Regions from separate parts of the Halanaerobium hydrogeniformans genome, predicted to be linked through region 2. Evidence: riboswitches for the same ligand, from Rfam matches in the RefSeq annotation. Region 2 holds a riboswitch; the other holds the start of a gene.
What was found. A riboswitch is a leader RNA that binds a small molecule or an ion and turns the genes downstream of it on or off. The one in region 2 is predicted to bind magnesium.
Positions count from the first base shown of each region.

Region 1: linked by a shared signal. The riboswitch ahead of HALSA_RS12470 (MgtC/SapB family protein) and the one ahead of mgtE (magnesium transporter) in region 2 are both predicted to bind magnesium.

Region 1 is NC_014654.1:1,646,889-1,652,061, forward strand. Features, by position in the region: tRNA gene HALSA_RS07490 (tRNA-Asp) at 1-9, opposite strand, end outside; tRNA gene HALSA_RS07495 (tRNA-Val) at 23-98, opposite strand; gene HALSA_RS07500 (LCP family protein) at 263-1,126, opposite strand; tRNA gene HALSA_RS07505 (tRNA-Leu) at 1,330-1,417, shown strand; gene HALSA_RS07510 (TapB family protein) at 1,854-2,429, shown strand; gene HALSA_RS12470 (MgtC/SapB family protein) at 2,524-3,246, opposite strand; M-box (ykoK) riboswitch at 3,388-3,557, opposite strand; gene HALSA_RS07520 (leucine-rich repeat domain-containing protein) at 3,663-4,493, opposite strand; gene HALSA_RS07525 (YibE/F family protein) at 4,514-5,173, opposite strand, start outside.
Region 2 is NC_014654.1:763,049-768,221, reverse strand. Features, by position in the region: gene HALSA_RS03390 (FAD-dependent oxidoreductase) at 1-1,048, opposite strand, end outside; gene HALSA_RS03385 (hypothetical protein) at 1,127-1,432, opposite strand; gene HALSA_RS03380 (aldo/keto reductase) at 1,463-2,290, opposite strand; gene HALSA_RS03375 (hypothetical protein) at 2,399-2,638, opposite strand; M-box (ykoK) riboswitch at 2,771-2,939, shown strand; gene mgtE (magnesium transporter) at 3,096-4,460, shown strand; gene HALSA_RS03365 (nitroreductase family protein) at 4,457-5,173, opposite strand, start outside.

The DNA of each region.
Region 1 (5,173 bases), 880 kb from region 2:
TACACCTCCGTATAATATAAAATGGTGGGCGAAACAGGGCTCGAACCTGTGACCCCCTGCTTGTAAGGCAGGTGCTCTCCCAACTGAGCTATTCGCCCATCTGCAGTAGATTAAAAAACAATTACTGCGTCAGCAATAACTAGTATATATAAAAAGCAGACTCAAGTCAAAAACATTAATAGTTTATTAGACGCATTTAAAAGCTTTTAAGAATAATATACTCCTTTATACTCGATTAATCTAGTGCATACAAATTTTTCTTTTAATCTACAAACTCTAATTCAATACTGTCATTTTCTCTTAAATAATTCAGTATCTCTGTTGCTAAGACAGGGCTAATATCTGTTTCGACTGAATTATATGTATTAACAACCGTATTATATAAATCCCTTACATTAAAGAGAAAATTATTACCTCTAATTCTTTCTACTACTGCATTTATAACCTGTCTCTGTCTCTGCAGGCGAGTATCATTATCTAAGTCCTTCCAGCGTACAAAGTTTAAGGCTTCTTTACCAGATAAAAGATTATTACCGGCCCTTAAATTTAAACCCAGGCCTGGGACTCTCAGCTGCTCATCCAAAGTTATCTGTACTCCTCCGAGCTCATCAATTACTTTTTCAAAACCGGGAAAATTTAAATAAAGATAATAATCAAAGTCCCTGGACTTTGCCTGAGCTACTTTAGTGTTTAATTCTCTAAAATCAAAATCTTTTAAAGCTCTATTTTGATATTCCATAGTCTCATCAACTGTCTCGATAATAATTACTTCCTGTTCAGGTCTAATTTTAACTATCATAATTGAGTTAGCTTCAACCTCATCAAGTTCTTTATCATCTGTATCATCTAAACCAACAAATAATATATCTAATTCCTGTTCAAAAGTAGTATCATTTAAATTCATCAAACCCAACAGTCTGTCAATTAAACCTGGATCTTCTTGAAGTTGATCTCCCCCAACAATTAAATCATCATCTACAGGTTCTATTCCTCTTTCGAGATAATAACCTGTATAAGCAATAAATAAAATAAGCAGAGCTATTAAAGCAATCCCCAACCATTTGTATTTATTATTTTCTTTTTGATTTTCTTCTTTTTGATTATTTTCTGGATTTTTTTCTGCCAATGTAATTGACCTCCCTATTAATGAACTCTTGTCTCTATAAATTATATTCGTGATTATTAGCTTAATTCCTGCATATTTGGGCATTCTTAATGATTTTATCTACTTTCGATATCTTTAGACAAATTTTTAAAATTAATCAACAGGAAATTTCCAATTTCTATTGACAAAGAAATAATTTATGGTATAATTTATAATTGTGATGAGCCGAGGTGGCGGAACTGGCAGACGCGCAGCGTTGAGGGCGCTGTGGGCATTTTGTTCGTGTGGGTTCGAGTCCCACCCTCGGCACCATTTTAATTTAATAAGTTAATTTCCCCCAAGTTTACCCTGGTAGTGCAGGTTTCTTGGGGGTTTTTTGTTTCTAATGTAATTGATCTTTTAAAATAAATCACTATTCAAAACTATCCTGTAATTCTTCTTCAAGTTCATCGACTCCTTCTTCAACTTCTTCTCGCATTTCTTCCTCGGTGGTTGGATCATCATAGCCTTCTTCTGATCCTCCACATCCTGCTAAAGAACCAATATTTTTAAAGCTTATACAAATTTTGTCTTTTCTATATATTTTGAATTGAGCTATCTCCCCTATTCTTAACCGAATTTGATTGTAATTTTAGTGCTGCAAGCTTAGAATTAATATGATAAGATTATATTAACTAGCAAAGTATGATTTTATATTTTAATCTATTTTTAGGAGGAGATTAAAATTTATAAGAAACTTTTAATTATTTTGTTGATATCATTAATTATCGGTGGATGTGTCCCTGATGAAAGAGAAACTGTTAATTTAAAAGCTTATTTACCATTACAAGAAGGAATGACATATAATTTTACTGGTGAAGGACCAATTCATCCTGGTTTGGAAAGAGAAATTATGTTCACAGAAAACTCGTATGGACAGATTTTAGATAAAGGTACTGGTACAAATATAGTTTTAGTTTATAAAGTTGAAGAAAATCGAATAGTAAAAATATTTGCAGAAGCCGAATTTTATGACGAAAATAATTTAATTAAAAAATTAGAAGAGGAAGCTGAAGTTCAAGAGGTGATTTTACAACTACCGCTTGAAGAAGGTGCTACCTGGGAAACAAATGATAAAAAACGACGAATTGTTTCTACCGATAAAGTTATAACTGTACCTGCTGGAACATTTTATGATGTGATACAAATAAAGATTACTTCTCTTAATCAAGAAAATAACAATAAAAGCTATCATTATTATGCTAAGAACATCGGTTTAATCAAACAAAAGACTATTGGAGAAAATTTCGAAATTACACTTGAATTAGAGTTTTATGGGCTTTAAGTCTTCTCCCTGTTTTACTGCATAATTTAAAGCTTGCATTAATTGCTCATCTAAAATTATGATCTTTAGTTTCTTTTTAATTTAAATATTACATTTAGCTACTTTCTTCTCTAGCATTATTCGCTTTAAAATCAGTGCTAAACTCATCTATTTCTAATTCTATATTATCTATCTTTTTATGCTTAGAGTACTTAGCTATCAAATCATATAACATTTTAACATCTATCCCTTTGATTTGTAGATAAGCAGTGATTTTTAAAACATCATCTTGAATAAAATTACTGGATATATGCTTTATATTTCCACCACTCTCTTTAGCTATTTTTTCTAAACAAGACGTCCCTTCTCTTAAATCAGAATCATTAAATATAATAGTAATTTTACATTCAGAATCTCTAAAATTATTATGTTTACCAACAAATTTTTCCTGGAAATAACGCAAGCCAAGATGAGAAATGAGTACAACAAGAGCACCTATAATAGCTTCTTTCAAATATCCAGCTCCCGCTAATACTCCTGTAGCTGCACTGCACCATAATGTAGCAGCGGTATTTAAGCCACTAATGCTAAATCCTTTTTTTATTATAACACCTCCACCAAGAAAACCAATCCCAGAAACTATTGAAGCCCCAACTCTAGTCGGACTACTTTCTTCTGGAAACATCATTGAAAATAGAACATATAGTGCTGCTCCCAAAGCAACTAAAGTATTTGTTCTAATTCCAGCCATTCTTTTGCGCCATTCTCTTTCGACACCAATAATAACTCCAGCCATCAAAGCTACCAAAAGCCTTATAACAAATTCCCAAATTTCCATATTACTTCCTCCCTACTATTACCAAAGGTATATCTCAAAAACTTATTTTTATCTATGATACATTGAGATACTTCTCTTTCACCTACCAAAAAAAAATAAAGAACTCACAAGGAGTTCTTTACTAACAATGATTAACTATCAGCACCCAACTCCTCGTCTAAGCTTTAGCACTGTATGACATAGACTATATTAGTCAGCTATCTTAGATAGGCCTTAATTCGGTCTGCTATCTGTTCTACCCATTGGTGTCTCTGGACATTTCTGGGCAATAGCTTATCTCCATACAGGAGCCTCACTCAACAATTGGATATATAAATTTTCTATTCTATATTATATATATATTAGAAGAATATGTCAAGAAAATTTAATTTTTTTGTTTTACATAGATTTTTACAAATATATAACTCAATTGTTAATCAATACATCCTTCTATACAGTAACTGGATATTTCGATCCAGCAGAATATTAATATTTTCCATATCTTCTGATCCTTCACTATAGTCAAGATGGTTTCCCTCAAAATTAATAAAATCACCCTGACCTAATCCTTCATTTTCAACTAAAGGTGAGATATCAGAAACATTATTATAGCCAAAAGATAAAATTTCTAAAGCAGCAATTTCTGCTAAAGGTGAAATATCTTCTACCTGATTATGAACAAAAAATAATTCTTTTAAATTATCTAATTTAATTAAAGGTGAAATATCTTTAATTTGATTCCGATCTAAAATTAGTCTTTCTAAATCTTTTAACTTAGCAATTTCACTAATGTTGGTTAACTGGTTATTACTTAAATTTATGCTCTTTAAATTACTTAATTCTTTCAATGGAGAAATATCATTAATTCTATTATCTCCTAAAGTTAAGACTTCTAATTTATCTAATTCAGCAAGTGGGGTTATATCTGCTATATTATTGCTTTGTATATTTAATTCTTTTAAATCTTCTAATTCAACTAAAGGTGATAAATCTTCTATCTGGTTTTGACTTAAAATTAGCGTTTCTAATGCTACCAAATTGTCTATTCCTTCTAATGATTCTATTCCTTTGCTTACAGCATGCAGTTCTTTAATATCTTTAATTTCATCTTGATAAATTGCACCTGATGATTTATCTATGTTTTCTCTAACTGCCGCTTCTAAATTAGGATCTTCAAATTCAGCTTCTTCTCCCCTCATAATTCCACATCCTGAAACTAATAAAACTATTGATAAGCAAGCAATTAAAAACAATAATTTTTTCCTCATTTTCTCACCTTCTTTTGAGTTTAATCTTCTTTTTTAGAAAAAAAGTAATCTTTAATGCCAAATAAAGAGAAATCTGTCTCTATACTATAAATCCAGGCTGCAAAAATGGTAGTAATTGGTGCTACTAAAACTATGCCTATACTGCCAGTTAATATTCTTAATATCTCTGATACAATCAATCTCAAATTCATTATTCTGACAAAACTTGCTTCTCTAGTCATAAAGGCCATAAATAAAGTCATATAACTACCGATATATGCTAATAGTAAAGTGGTTGTCATTGTCCCGATTACCGCACTTCCAACATTAAAGCCCGATTTTGCTAATTCGAAAAAGCTAATATCCGGTTTTCTTAACTTGATTTCTTTTATAGTTGCAGCCATATCCATCGCTATATCCATTGCTGCCCCAGAAGCACCTATAACTACAGTAGCAAAAAATATATCTCTTATATTTAAATGCATATAACCAGCAAATAATACCTCTCCTACATAAGGAACAGAAAGACCATCTAAGGCTAAACGATTACCAAAAAAAACTACTACTCCAATGGTAATAAACAAACTGCTGACTGTCCCAACAAAAGCTGAAATACCTTTTTTGGTAAAACCGGCAATTGAAAAAACAATTAAGGCAGATAAAATTACCAAAACGAAACCAGAAAAATATAAAGGGTTTAA
Region 2 (5,173 bases):
TTTTGGCTTCTCTTTCATCTAAACCGGTTCTGGCAACTACCAGATCAAACAATTTAATTGACTGAGTTCCAATTACACCTTCAAATTCTACCTTTTTACCGCAAATATTACTACCGATTATTCTGCCGTGCTTGTGAGCTACAGTTCCTAAAGCATAATATGCATATTCTTGAGTTATAGTGTTTAAAGTTTCTGCACAATCACCACCGGCATAGATATTTTCGATATTTGTCTGCAGCTTTTTATTTACTTTAAAAGCACCATTAGTATCATTAGTTTTAAGCTCTGTTCCTTCTGCTAATTTTGTGTTTGGCTTCGTACCAACTGATACAACAACTGTATCTCCCTCTGTTTTAAAGCCATCACTACCTAAAACCTTTAACCCTGATTCTGTTTTTTCGATCTTTTCTACAGCTGTATTAACTATTATTTTAACACCTTTTTCCTCAAGTTTTGCTTTAACTTTCTCTCTAAAATTTTCATTTACTGTTGTCAAAACACTATCTAAAAATTCTACCAGGGTAACTTCTAAACCTCTGTTGATCAGAGCTTCTGCCATTTCAAGACCAACATAGCCGCCTCCAACAACAACAGCTTTTTTGGGCTTTTCTGCTTTGGTAAAATTATCAAAACTAATCGCATCATCCATCCAGCGCATAAAAAAGACCTCATCTAATTCTAGACCTTTAATCGGGGGTTCAATATTAATTCCACCTGTACCCAGAACAAGCTGCTCATAAAATATTTCCTGAGTCCCATTTTCATTAACTGCCAGCAGCTTATTTTCTTCAGGTATAATTTTTTCTACCCTTGTTTCTAAAAGCAAATCTATTCCAGCCGCTTTAATGTCACTCTCTTTTCTATGGGCTAAATCCTGCCATTTTTCTACTTCTCCCCCTAGGAAAAAGGGAATCCCACAGATACTGAAATTAGGAAATTTATTATCAGCTATTATTAAAGGCCTAAGACTCTGATCAAGCTCTCTGATCCGCAGAGCAGCACTAATTCCTACATCACTTCCTCCAACAATTACAACTTCTTTTTTCATATTCTCAGCTCCTTAAAATAATATTAACATAATTGAGCTGAACAAACTATATCTTCTCTGTTAACTTTTTGTTAAATTTTAAAAATCTATCTGTTGGCCCATTGATGATAAGTCAATATCCTTTTCGGATTCGGAAGAATCACACCACTTGAGCTCAACCTTAAATTCTCCTAGTCCTTCGATTTCATAATTATAATTAGCTGCAGAAACAGATTTTAGGGAAAGATTTCCATGATCTGTAGCAAATACTTCTTCCTCTTCCCAATTGTCTTCACTTGTTCCATAACCATGCCAGCAAAGACATTCCCCTTTTAATTCGACAAAAATAGTTGCCTCGATTTCTTTATCATAATTTAGTGCTTTTATAGTACATTCTTTTCTCATAAATACCTCATTTCTATTTTTTATCTATACTTAAGCATTAATACCATAGGTTTCACTATCTAAACTGATCATATATACTTTTTTCTGCTGTTCAAGTTGATCAATTTTTTCAAGGTCGTCTTGTTCAATCTCCCATCCATATAATTCAAGATTAGCTTTTATATGCTCTGCAGAAGTAGACTTAGGTAAAGGAACAACTCCTTTAGCGAGTTCCCATTTCAGTACTATCTGAGCAGCTGATTTATCATATTTTTGAGCCAGACTTTTAATGAGCTCATCTTTTAAAACCTTTGTTCTGGCCAAAGGTGCAGAAGCAGTCACAACAATATCATTATTTTTGCAGAATTCCAGTAATTCTTTTTGATAATAATAGGGGTGGAATTCTACCTGATTAACAGCAATCGGAACATCAGTTATTTTTAAAGCAAACATTAGTTGGTATATAGAAAAGTTGCTGACTCCAATGCTTTTTACTAACCCTTTTTGATAAAGTTTATTCATAGCTGCCAGGCTTTCTCTTAAAGAAACAGCCGGATTAGGCCAGTGGATTAAATAGAGATCTAGATAATCAACACCTAATTTATTTATTGATCTTTCAGCAGCCTCAAGCAATTGATCATAATAGAGGTTTTTAGGCAGAACCTTTGAGGTTAAATATAATTTTTCGCGATCATAATCTTTAATTGCTCTGCCAATTCCCTCCTCATTTTTATAGCCTTCAGCTGTATCTATATGATTATAGCCAGCTTCAAGAGCCATCTCAACTGCTCTACCAACATCTTCTTCTGCTATATCCCAGGTTCCAAATCCTATCTCTGGTATTTTATCACCTGTTATTAATTTTTTTTCTTTAAGCATCAACTACCATCTCCTTTTATCTTTTTAAGAGAAATAATTAACTATTTTTAGTTTTTTAGAAAAAAGAAATGGAATCCAGAAATGATTTTTCTTCTTTAAGAGTTTCTTTTAACTCACTAGCACATTTATTCGAACAGCACATAAAGAGCATATCCTGTCCATTTTTTTAGCAGGTGATTTTTCACCAGTAATCATCGTCCAGACTTCTTTACCATCACTTGTTTTTAAGTCTTTAATATAACCTTCTTCTTCAGTCAGACTTTGACCCTTTTCATTAAAAGAAGCAGACAGCGAAAACACAGGACCACCAGTCGTATCTTTTCCACACCAGCAGCAGTCATTTCTCATAATTTATTAGCCCCCTTAAAAGTTTTACACAAATATTCATTCATTTTTTTCATTATATCATCTACCTGGAGAAGATAAAAATTAATATTTTCTTGACAGCAAAAAAATTGTGTGTTAATATTAAAAAAAATAAATATTACTTGTTAGGTGAGGCTCCTATATGAATATAGGCTGCTGCCCAAAAACGTCCAGAGACGCCAATGGGTATAACAGGTACGGTCGGAATAAGGCCTACCCAATGCAGCTGATTGATTTTTAATCTACGTCATATAGTGCTAAAGCCAGGATGAGGAGTAAAATTAATCTAAAAATTATTATCTTGATTATTCAAGGCTCCTTAGGGAGCCTTTTTCTTTTTCCTGGCAATAATTTTAATTGGGGGTGATACAAAAGTGGCTGATGATGATGATCAAACACTTATAAAATTTAAAAAAATAAAGATTGAGGAGGAATTAAAATGTCACTTTATGAAGAAATCACTCATCTCATTGATAAAAAGAAGATGACACAGCTGAAAGCAAGAATAAATCAGCTGAATTTAGTAGAAATAGTTGAACTGATGCGTGAATTAGAAAAAAATGATCAGGTCATTGTGTTTAGATTATTAAATAAAGACTTTGCAATTGAGGTATTTGAAAAATTAGACCCTAATTTCCAGGAAGATTTAATTAATAATTTTGCTGAAGATGAAGTTATTGCACTAATGGAAGATTTGCAGTTTGATGACCGGGCCAGACTATTAGATGAACTACCCGCGAAAGTTGCCAAAAGGATCATGAACTCTTTTAGCAAAAAAGAAAGAGACACAATAGCAGAACTTTTAGGATATGCTCCAGAAACAGCAGGTCGGATAATGAACCCCAATTATGTTGCCTTTAAAAAAGGAATAACAGCTGAAGATGCTTTAAAACAAATCAGAAAAATGGGGATCGATCAAGAAACTATATATTCGATCTATATCCTTGACAGCAAGAGAAAGCTTGAAGGTGTTCTTTCTTTAAGAGTTCTGGTAATAGCAGATCCCGAAGAAAAAATCGAAAATATAATGTATGATAATCCTGTTTCTGTAAATACCTATACTGATCAGGAAGAGGTTGCCCGACTTCTCCAGCACCAGGATCTTTTATCAGTTCCTGTAGTAGATAGAGAAAACAGGCTGGTTGGAATTATTACTTTTGATGATGCTATGGATGTACTTGAAGAAGAAACAACAGAGGATATTTTAAATAAAGCTGGTTTTGGTAGTTTTGGTGAAGATGAAACAGACCGGAGTAGAGTATTGATTTCAGGTTCAATGATGGATGTCTGGAAGGTTCGGCTCCCGTTTTTAATTATCACCTTAATCGGTGGTATGCTGGCCGGCCTGGTGATTGAAGGTTTTGAAGCAAGTTTAGAGGCAATTGCAGCCCTGGCAATTTTTATCCCTGTTATCATGGATATGGGTGGTAATGTTGGTACTCAGTCATCAACAATTTTTACTAGAGCCTTAGTTTTAGGCCAGATCAATGTCCGCAGGTTTTTTCAGCACTGGTGGCGTGAGGTAAAGGTAGGTTTAAGCATGGGCGCATTACTGGGCCTAGCAGCAGGAATAATTGCAGCCCTCTGGCAGCAGATGCCTGCTCTTGGTATTGTTGTAGGGCTTTCTTTAACCTTTACAATTACTATTGCTACTGCACTCGGATTCATGATCCCCTATTTACTGGTTAAATTAGGTTTTGATCAGGCAGCAGGTTCTGACCCGATTATCACAACCATTAAAGATATTACCGGCCTATTTATTTACTTCTTTTTGGTAAATGTATTTTTAGGCCATCTGCTTTAATTAACTTTTAAAGAAAATTGATAAAGATAATCAACTAATTGATCTGCTTTTGGACAGTTGAATAAAAATTTATCATCTTTATTATAGTGAGTGGCAGCTAACTTTAAGTGAGCTGCTGCAATACCTATATCAATTTGATTCATTTTTTGATAAAATATCTTTTTTAAAAGGTTAGGCTTTTCTAAATAAAGATCTATCCTATTTTGAGAGACTTTAAAATACCAGGGCTGATTATTGGTTGCTGAAGGTGCAAGCCTGGCAGCTTCAATCAGCTCATCATGAATATCTTTATCTCTTAACTCTTGAAGCTCTTTGCGTTGGAATTCTGCTTTATTTTCTCTATAAAGCTTTTCTTCAGCCGCACCAAAGGCTAGAGTTATTACATAGCTGAGCTGAGACTGCTCAGCTATTTCTTTTTTTGCTTTAGCAAGTCCAAACCAGCAGCTACCAAGACCAATTAAAGAAAGATAAAGATCTAAATGCTGAAGTATAAAACCGGCATTTTGCAAATACCCGTCTTTTTCTTCAGAAAAAAAGACAAGATAATGGGGAGCTTTGATCGGCAGCAGACTGCTGATTTTATCTTCGGAAACAATTTTGCTCTCTACATCTATGTTTGAATAGAGTCCTGATCTGCTGGCTAAAAAATCTCTGATCTGATTCAATTTATGCATTTCTAAAGGCTCCTGGCTGTACTTTCTAATCGATTTTCT